Regions from separate parts of the Streptomyces sp. NPDC028298 genome, predicted to be linked through region 1. Evidence: predicted binding sites of a transcription regulator. Region 1 holds the regulator's gene; the other holds the start of a gene.
What was found. The regulator HrcA, encoded in region 1, represses chaperone genes, less so after heat shock. The targets are predictions, from matches to a motif close to TTNGCACTCNGNNNNNCNGAGTGCNAA.
Positions count from the first base shown of each region.

Region 2: a site for HrcA is predicted at 2,259-2,285, ahead of groES (co-chaperone GroES). Genes of this name have one in related genera too.

Region 1 covers NZ_JBVHTL010000002.1:948,077-952,489, reverse strand. Annotated here, with positions in the region: gene hemW (radical SAM family heme chaperone HemW) at 1-90, shown strand, start outside; gene ACZ4TO_RS12735 (DUF3097 domain-containing protein) at 112-918, opposite strand; gene ACZ4TO_RS12730 (MBL fold metallo-hydrolase) at 950-1,675, opposite strand; gene hrcA (heat-inducible transcriptional repressor HrcA) at 1,843-2,859, shown strand; gene dnaJ (molecular chaperone DnaJ) at 2,860-3,996, shown strand; gene ACZ4TO_RS12715 (nitronate monooxygenase) at 4,106-4,413, shown strand, end outside.
Region 2 covers NZ_JBVHTL010000004.1:316,057-320,469, reverse strand. Annotated here, with positions in the region: gene groL (chaperonin GroEL) at 31-1,656, opposite strand; gene groES (co-chaperone GroES) at 1,806-2,114, opposite strand; gene ACZ4TO_RS20475 (polysaccharide deacetylase family protein) at 2,309-3,061, opposite strand; gene ACZ4TO_RS20470 (polysaccharide deacetylase family protein) at 3,058-4,041, opposite strand; gene ACZ4TO_RS20465 (THUMP-like domain-containing protein) at 4,133-4,413, shown strand, end outside.

The sequences.
Region 1 (4,413 bases):
GAAGCCGGCCCCTACGACGCCGGCCGGGCCGTCCTCACCCTGCGCGGCCGCCTCCTCGCGGACGCCGTGGTCCGGGATCTGGTGGACTGAGCAGGCGGCCGCGCCGACCTCTCACTCCGGGGCCGTGACGAAGTCGATCAGTTCCTCCACCCGGCCCAGCAGGGCCGGTTCGAGGTCCTTGTAGGAGCGGACCCGGGACAGGATGTGCTGCCAGGCCGCGCCGGTGTTCTCCGGCCAGCCCAGGGCCCGGCACACGCCCGTCTTCCAGTCCTGGCCGTGCGGGACCCGGGGCCAGGACGGGATGCCGACGGAGGACGGCTTCACGGCCTCCCACACGTCGATGTACGGGTGGCCGAGCACCAGGGCGTGCTCGCTCGTGACCGCCTCCGCGATCCGCGACTCCTTCGAACCCGGCACCAGGTGGTCCACGAGCACGCCGAGCCGGGCGTCCGGGCCCGGGGAGAACGCCTCGACCACCGCCGGGAGGTCGTCCACGCCCTCCAGGTACTCCACGACCACGCCCTCGACGCGCAGGTCGTCGCCCCAGACGCGCTCGACCAGCTCGGCGTCGTGCCGGCCCTCGACGTAGATGCGCCCGGCGCGCGCGACCCGGGCGCGGGCGCCGGGGACCGCCACCGAGCCGGAGGCCGTACGGCTGGGGCGCACCGGCGCGGAGGGCGCCGGGCGGACCAGCGTCACCACCTTGCCCTCCAGCAGGAAGCCGCGCGGTTCCAGCGGGAACACCCGGTGCTTGCCGAAGCGGTCCTCCAGGGTCACCGTGCCCGCCTCGCAGCGGATCACCGCGCCGCAGAAGCCGGTTCCGGGCTCCTCGACGACCAGACCCGGGTCCGCCGGGACCTCGGGCACGGGCTGGGGCTTCTTCCACGGCGGGGTCAGGTCCGGAGAGTACTGGCGCATTCGGATGACGATAGGAGAAGCCCGGCGGCGCTCACCGCGACACGCCGAAACGCTCGGCCAGGGCGTCCCGTTGGGACCGTACGAACGCGGCGTCCACGACCGCCCCGTGGCCGGGTACGTACAGCGCCTCCTCGCCGCCCAGGCCGAGCAGCCGGTCGAGCGCCGCGGGCCAGCGCGACGGCACGGCGTCGGGGCCCGCCTGCGGCTCGCCCGACTCCTCGACCAGGTCGCCGCAGAACACCACCACCGGGTCGCCCGGCACGACGGCCACCAGGTCGTGGGCGGTGTGGCCCTCGCCCGTCCGCACCAGCCGGACCCCGACGCCGCCGCCGAGATGCACGTCCCAGGTGCTCCCGACGAGGCGGTGGGGCCGTACGAGGGTGTCCGCCGCCTCCTCCGCCGCCCTCGGGTCGAGACCGTTGCGCACCGCGTCCGCGCACAGCTCCCCGCGGCCGTTCCGGTACACCTCGGACGAACCGTCCGCGGCGAGGACCTGCGCGCCGGCGAACGCGGCCGCGCCGAAAACATGGTCGAAATGCGGGTGGGTGAGCGCGATATGGGTCACACGTCCGCCGGTCAGGACCCGCGCATCGGCGCGCAGGGCGGCGCCCTCCGCGAGGCTCGACCCGGCGTCGATCATGAGTGCCGCCCCCTCGCCGACGACGAGCCCGGCCGTGCAGTCCCAGTCCGGAAGCCGCCGTCGCCCCACCCGGGGCGCCACCCTTTCCCACCCGAGCTCTTCCCAAGTCAGCCTCATGCGGCGACGCTAACGGTGACCGGGTGCCGTGCACGACATCGCAGGCCCGCCCTTGCCCGGGGCGTGCCCGACCGCCGTACACTGGGCCGGGGAACGTTGGCACTCGCGTGCGCTGAGTGCCAGGCGAATGCCACGAAGACCACCGAGTCGACTTCTGGAGGTGCGCGATGCTCAGCGAACGCAGGCTCGAGGTGCTGCGCGCCATCGTCCAGGACTACGTGGGCACCGAGGAGCCGGTCGGTTCGAAGGCGCTCACCGAGCGGCACCGTCTCGGCGTCTCGCCGGCGACCGTCCGCAACGACATGGCGGTCCTGGAGGACGAGGGGTACATCGCGCAGCCGCACACCAGTGCCGGGCGCATCCCCACGGACAAGGGGTACCGCCTCTTCGTCGACAAGCTCGCCGGCGTCAAGCCGATGACCGCGCCCGAGCGCCGCGCCATCCAGAACTTCCTGGACGGAGCCGTCGACCTGGACGACGTCGTCGGCCGGACCGTGCGGCTGCTCGCGCAGCTCACCCGGCAGGTCGCCGTCGTGCAGTACCCCTCGCTGACCCGCTCGACCGTGCGCCATGTGGAGCTGCTCTCCATGGCCCCCGCGCGGGTGATGCTCGTGCTGATCACGGACACCGGCCGGGTCGAGCAGCGCATGATCAACTGCCCGGCGCCGTTCGGTGAGACGTCGCTGGCGGACCTGCGGGCCCGGCTCAACAGCCGGGTCGCGGGGCGCCCCTTCGCGGACGTCCCGCAGCTCGTCCAGGACCTCCCGGAAGCCTTCGAGGCGGAGGACCGGGGTACGGTCTCGACAGTGCTCTCCACCCTGCTGGAGACACTGGTCGAGGAGACCGAGGAGCGCCTGATGATCGGCGGTACCGCCAATCTCACGCGATTCGGACATGACTTCCCTCTCACCATCCGGCCGGTGCTCGAAGCCCTCGAGGAGCAGGTCGTGCTCCTCAAGTTGCTTGGAGAGGCCGGGGATTCGAGCATGACCGTGCGAATCGGGCACGAGAACGCGTATGAGGGACTCAACTCCACGTCCGTGGTCTCCGTCGGCTACGGTTCGGGCGGCGAGGCAGTAGCCAAACTCGGCGTGGTCGGCCCGACCCGCATGGATTACCCGGGAACGATGGGAGCGGTACGAGCGGTGGCACGGTACGTCGGACAGATCCTGGCGGAGTCGTAAGTGGCCACGGACTACTACGCCGTACTCGGCGTGCGCCGCGACGCGTCCCAGGACGAGATCAAGAAGGCGTTCCGGAGGCTCGCTCGCGAGCTGCACCCGGACGTCAATCCCGATCCGAAGACGCAGGAGCGCTTCAAGGAGATCAACGCCGCCTACGAGGTGTTGTCGGACCCGCAGAAGAAGCAGGTCTACGACCTCGGCGGCGACCCGCTGTCCCAGCAGGGCGGCGGTGGCGCCGGCGGCTTCGGCCAGGGCGGCTTCGGGAACTTCTCGGACATCATGGACGCGTTCTTCGGCACGGCGTCGCAGCGCGGACCGCGCTCGCGCACCCGCCGGGGCCAGGACGCCATGATCCGTCTGGAGATCGAGCTCGACGAGGCGGCCTTCGGCACCACGAAGGACATCCAGGTCGACACGGCCGTCGTCTGCGGCACCTGCAACGGCGAGGGCGCGGCCCCCGGCACCGCGGCGCAGACCTGTGACATGTGCCGCGGCCGCGGCGAGGTGTCCCAGGTGACGCGGTCCTTCCTGGGCCAGGTCATGACCTCGCGGCCGTGTCCGCAGTGCCAGGGCTTCGGCACCGTCGTCCCGACCCCGTGCCACGAGTGCGCGGGCGACGGCCGGGTCCGCTCCCGCCGCACCCTCACGGTCAAGATCCCGGCCGGTGTGGACAACGGCACCCGCATCCAGCTCGCGGGCGAGGGCGAGGTCGGCCCCGGCGGCGGCCCCGCCGGCGACCTGTACGTCGAGATCCACGAACTGCCGCACTCGACCTTCCAGCGGCGCGGCGACGACCTGCACTGCACGGTCACCATCCCGATGACCGCGGCGGCCCTCGGCACCAAGGTGCCGCTGGAGACGCTCGACGGCATGGAGGAGGTCGACATCCGTCCGGGCACGCAGTCCGGTCAGTCGATCCCGCTGCACGGCCGGGGCGTCACCCACCTGCGCGGCGGCGGCCGAGGCGACCTCGTCGTGCACGTCGAGGTCATGACGCCGACCAAGCTCGACCCGGAGCAGGAGCGGGTGCTGCGCGAGCTGGCGCAGATGCGCGGCGAGGAGCGGCCCACCGGTCAGTTCCAGCCCGGTCAGCAGGGGCTCTTCTCCCGGCTGAAGGACGCCTTCAACGGCCGCTGATCCAGGCGGGGCACGGGGCCAGGAGCGCCCCGTGCCCTCCACATCGGAGGCCGTATCCGGCTGACCGACCGGATTCGGACTTGTCCGGGGGACGTGACAACATGCCGTCATGTCCTCCGCGCTGACCGATCTCTTCCCTCACCCGATCGTGCAGGCCCCCATGGCGGGCGGAGTCTCCGTCCCGCAGCTCGCGGCCGCCGTGTCCGAGGCCGGCGGGCTCGGCTTCCTCGCGGCGGGGTACAAGACCGCCGACGGCATGTACCAGGAGATCAAGCAACTGCGCGGGCTGACCGGCCGTCCCTTCGGCGTCAACCTGTTCCTCCCGCAGCCCGAGCACGCGGACGCCGCCGCGGTCGAGGTGTACGCGCACCAGCTCGCGGGCGAGGCCGCCTGGTACGAGACCGAGCTCGGGGACCC
Region 2 (4,413 bases), on a different contig from region 1:
AGGGCGTGGCCTCGCTCATGACGTCGGACGTCAGTGGGAGTGACCGTGGCCGCCGTGGCCGGCGTCGCCCTCGTCCTCGGCCGGCTTCTCGACGACCAGGGTCTCGGTCGTCAGGAGCAGGGAGGCGATGGAGGCGGCGTTCTCCAGGGCGGAGCGGGTGACCTTGACCGGGTCGATGACGCCGGCCTTGACCAGGTCGCCGTACTCGCCGGTGGCGGCGTTGAAGCCCTGGCCCTTGTCGAGCTCGGCGACCTTCGAGGTGATGACGTAACCCTCGAGGCCGGAGTTCTCGGCGATCCAGCGCAGCGGCTCGACGGCGGCGCGGCGGACGACCGCGACACCCGTGGCCTCGTCGCCGGTCTTGCCGAGGTTGCCCTCGAGGACCTTGACGGCGTGGACGAGCGCGGAGCCACCACCGGAGACGATGCCCTCCTCGACCGCGGCGCGGGTCGCGGAGATGGCGTCCTCCAGACGGTGCTTCTTCTCCTTCAGCTCCACCTCGGTGGCGGCGCCGACCTTGATCACGCACACGCCGCCGGCCAGCTTCGCGAGGCGCTCCTGGAGCTTCTCGCGGTCCCAGTCGGAGTCGGTGTTCTCGATCTCGGCCTTGATCTGGTTGACGCGGCCGACGACCTCGTCGCTGCTGCCGGCACCGTCGACGATCGTGGTGTCGTCCTTGGTGACGGTCACGCGGCGGGCGCTGCCGAGCACGTCCAGGCCGACCTGGTCGAGCTTGAGGCCGACCTCCTCGGCGATGACCTGACCACCGGTGAGGGTGGCGATGTCGCCGAGCATGGCCTTGCGGCGGTCACCGAAGCCGGGGGCCTTCACGGCGACGGCGTTGAACGTGCCGCGGATCTTGTTCACGACCAGGGTCGACAGGGCCTCGCCCTCGACGTCCTCGGCGATGATCAGCAGCGGCTTGGAGGCGTTCGACTGGATGACCTTCTCCAGCAGCGGCAGCAGGTCCTGGATGGAGCTGATCTTGCCCTGGTGGATGAGGATGTACGGGTCGTCGAGGACGGCCTCCATACGCTCCTGGTCGGACACCATGTACGGGGACAGGTAGCCCTTGTCGAAGGCCATGCCCTCGGTGAAGTCGAGCTCCAGACCGAAGGTGTTGGACTCCTCGACGGTGATGACACCGTCCTTGCCGACCTTGTCCATCGCCTCGGCGATGAGCTCGCCGACCTGCGGGTCCTGGGCGGACAGACCGGCGACGGCGGCGATGTCGGACTTCTCGTCGATGGGGCGCGCGGTGGCGAGGAGCTCGTCGGAGACCGCCTTGACGGCCGCGTCGATGCCCTTCTTCAGCAGCGCCGGGGAAGCACCGGCGGCGACGTTGCGCAGGCCCTCGCGCACGAGCGCCTGGGCGAGCACGGTGGCGGTGGTCGTACCGTCACCCGCGATGTCGTTGGTCTTGGTCGCCACCTCCTTCACGAGCTGCGCGCCGAGGTTCTCGAACGGGTCCTCGACCTCGACCTCACGGGCGATGGTCACACCGTCGTTGGTGATGGTGGGAGCGCCGAACTTCTTGTCGATGACGACGTTGCGGCCCTTGGGGCCGATCGTCACCTTCACCGTGTCGGCAAGCTTGTTGACGCCGCGCTCAAGGGCGCGACGGGCGTCCTCGTCGAACTTCAGGATCTTCGCCATAGGAGCGGTTCAGCCCTCTCGAAAATATGGAGAACGAACCGCGCCCCCGGCGCCCGGCTGGATGGTCGCGGGTGCCAGGGGCGTGGTTCACTGCAATGCTTGGTGCGGGGTCGTCCGGGGAAAAGTCCCGAACTCCCTTACCAGGTGAATTACTTCTCGATGATCGCGAGCACGTCGCGAGCCGAGAGGACGAGGTACTCCTCGCCGTTGTACTTCACCTCGGTGCCGCCGTACTTGCTGTAGAGAACGATGTCGCCGACGGCGACGTCGAGCTCGACACGCTTGCCGTCCTCGATGCGGCCCGGGCCCACGGCCAGGACGACGCCCTCCTGGGGCTTCTCCTTCGCCGTGTCGGGAATGACCAGGCCGGAGGCCGTGGTCTGCTCGGCGTCGAGCGGCTGGACCACGATGCGGTCCTCGAGCGGCTTGATGGCAACCTTGGAGCTGGCGGTCGTCACGATCCGACCTCCCCCTTCGGAGATCTCACGGGGTTAACTGTCTGAGGTGGCGACCAGGTCGATCCGTCGTCGCGGGTGCCGGACCTGCCCGTCGCTGTTGGCACTCTCCAGGGGGGAGTGCCAGACCTGAGACTATGACTGTGATTAGCACTCGGTCAAGCGGAGTGCCAAAGGCGTCGGCGTGGCGTAGCCGACTAGAGGTAGTTCTCCAGGCGCGCCAGGGTGAAGCCCTCGCGCTGGATGCGGCGGAGCAGGCGGAGCGTGGCGCCCGTCAGATCGGGTTCGGCCGGGCCCGAGAGGATGTCGCCGGGCCGGAGCGGTCGGGTGTCGGCCGTCCTGCCGAGGACGATGGCGGCGACCCCGCAGTCGGCGGCGGCGCGCAGGGTGGTGTCGTCGTACCTGCCGTACGGGGGCCGCAGCAGCCGGGGCCGGACGCCGAAGCGCCGCGCGAGCTTGTCCTGTTGCCCGCAGATCTCGGCGCGCTGGCCGGCGTAGGGCAGGCCGCGCAGGGTGGCGTGGTCGACGGTGTGGTTCTGCAGGCTCGCGCCGACCGAGCGCAGCCGGGCGAGCCGCCCGTACCCGGGTCCGGCGACCCGGTCCGTGAGGAACATGCTGACCGGCAGGCGCAGTTCGCGGACCATGTCGGCGAACCGCGGGTCGCGCTCGGCCCCGTCGTCGTACGTCAGGAAGACCACCTTGTCGCGGGTGCGCACCTGGTTCACGACGGGCGGCAGGCCCGTGTCCGCGGTGCGCGCGGTGGTCCGGGCGGTCACGGCCGGCGCGGGGGCGAGCGGACTGGCCAGGCCCCAGCGGTGGTACGCCGACTCCGTCGGGTGCACGCGCTGGGCGGCCTTCTTGCCGAGCCTCTCGATGGGGTCGACGGACTGCGCGCACCCGCTGAGCAGCGCCGCCACGAGCAGCCCGGCGGCCGGCGCCCGCAGCCTCACAGGTAGTCCTCCAGGCGTGCGACCGCGTACCCCTTGGCGGTGACCGTCCTCAGGAAGCGGCGGACCATGTCGGGCATGGTGCCCTTCCATTCCCCGCGGCCCTGGAAGTGGGTGAGGACGATGTCGCCGGGGTGCAGGTCCTGGTCCTCCTCGCGGTACTCCCAGTGGTCGGCGAAGACCTCCTCGTTCCAGATGGGCGCGTACCTGATGCCGCAGGACCTGGCGGCGCGCAGGGTGTCCTGGTCGTAGTTGCCGTAGGGCGGGCGGAAGACGGTCGGCCGTCTGCCGAACTGCTTCTCCATCACGTCCTGCATGCCGCAGATCTCGTGCTTCTGCCGGGCGTAGGACAGCGCGGGCAGATAGGGGTGGTGCAGCGTGTGGTTGTTGAGCGTGACGCCCCGGTCGCGCATCTTCCGGAAGTAGCCGTAGTCGTCCTTGACGAGGAAGTCGCTGAGGAAGGCGGTGTACGGGATCTTCAGGTCGCTCATCATCCGCAGGAACGCGGGGTCCTTCTCGGCGCCGTCGTCGACGGTGAGGAAGACGACCTTGTCCTTGGTGGGGACGGTGGTGAAGACCGGCGGCAGCCCCAGTTCCCGCTGGTCGTCCACCTCGAACCCCTTGCGGGCCTCGATGACCGGCTTCCTGGCGGGCGGTGCCGGGGGCGTCAGCGGCACCGCCTTCAGGCCCCAGCGCCGGGCGACGGCGGCGCGCCGGGCCTGCGCCGCGCCGAGCCGGGAGGCGTACGCGGCGAGGGCGGCCGCGGGGCCTTCAGGGAGCACGGCCCGCGGGGCGTGGGCCGGTTCGGCGCTTCCGCGCCCGGCCCGACCTCCGCCCCCGGCCCCTTCCCCGGACCGCGTGGCCGGGACGGCGCCGGTCCCGGCGCAGCCGGAGGCGAGGAGGACGAGGGCGAGCACGCCGACTCCCCAGCGCGCACCAGCCCCGTTTGCGCCGGTTTTATCATTTTGTCGTACGGGTCGCATGGAGCCGGATCCTCCCAGCTCACCCCTCCCGCGAGGGCCCCGACACCGCCGCCGGAAGCACACCGTCCACCGACTGGCCCACAATGGCCGGGTGAACGACGTCTCCTTCGCCCCCCTCCTCACCCCCGAGGGCCGCGCCCTGCTCGACGAGGTCCGCGCCACGGAACCGGCACAGGAACTGGCCGTCGCCACCCGGCTGCGCCGCGAACACCCGGCCGACCTGGTCTCGGCGGCCCTCGGCCAGGCACGGCTGCGGCAGCGGGCGGTGGCGAAGTTCGGCGCCGAGGACGCCGGACGGATGTTCTTCACCCCGAACGGGGTCGAGCAGTCCACCCGGACGAGCGTGGCCGTGCACCGCGCCGAGCGGCTGCG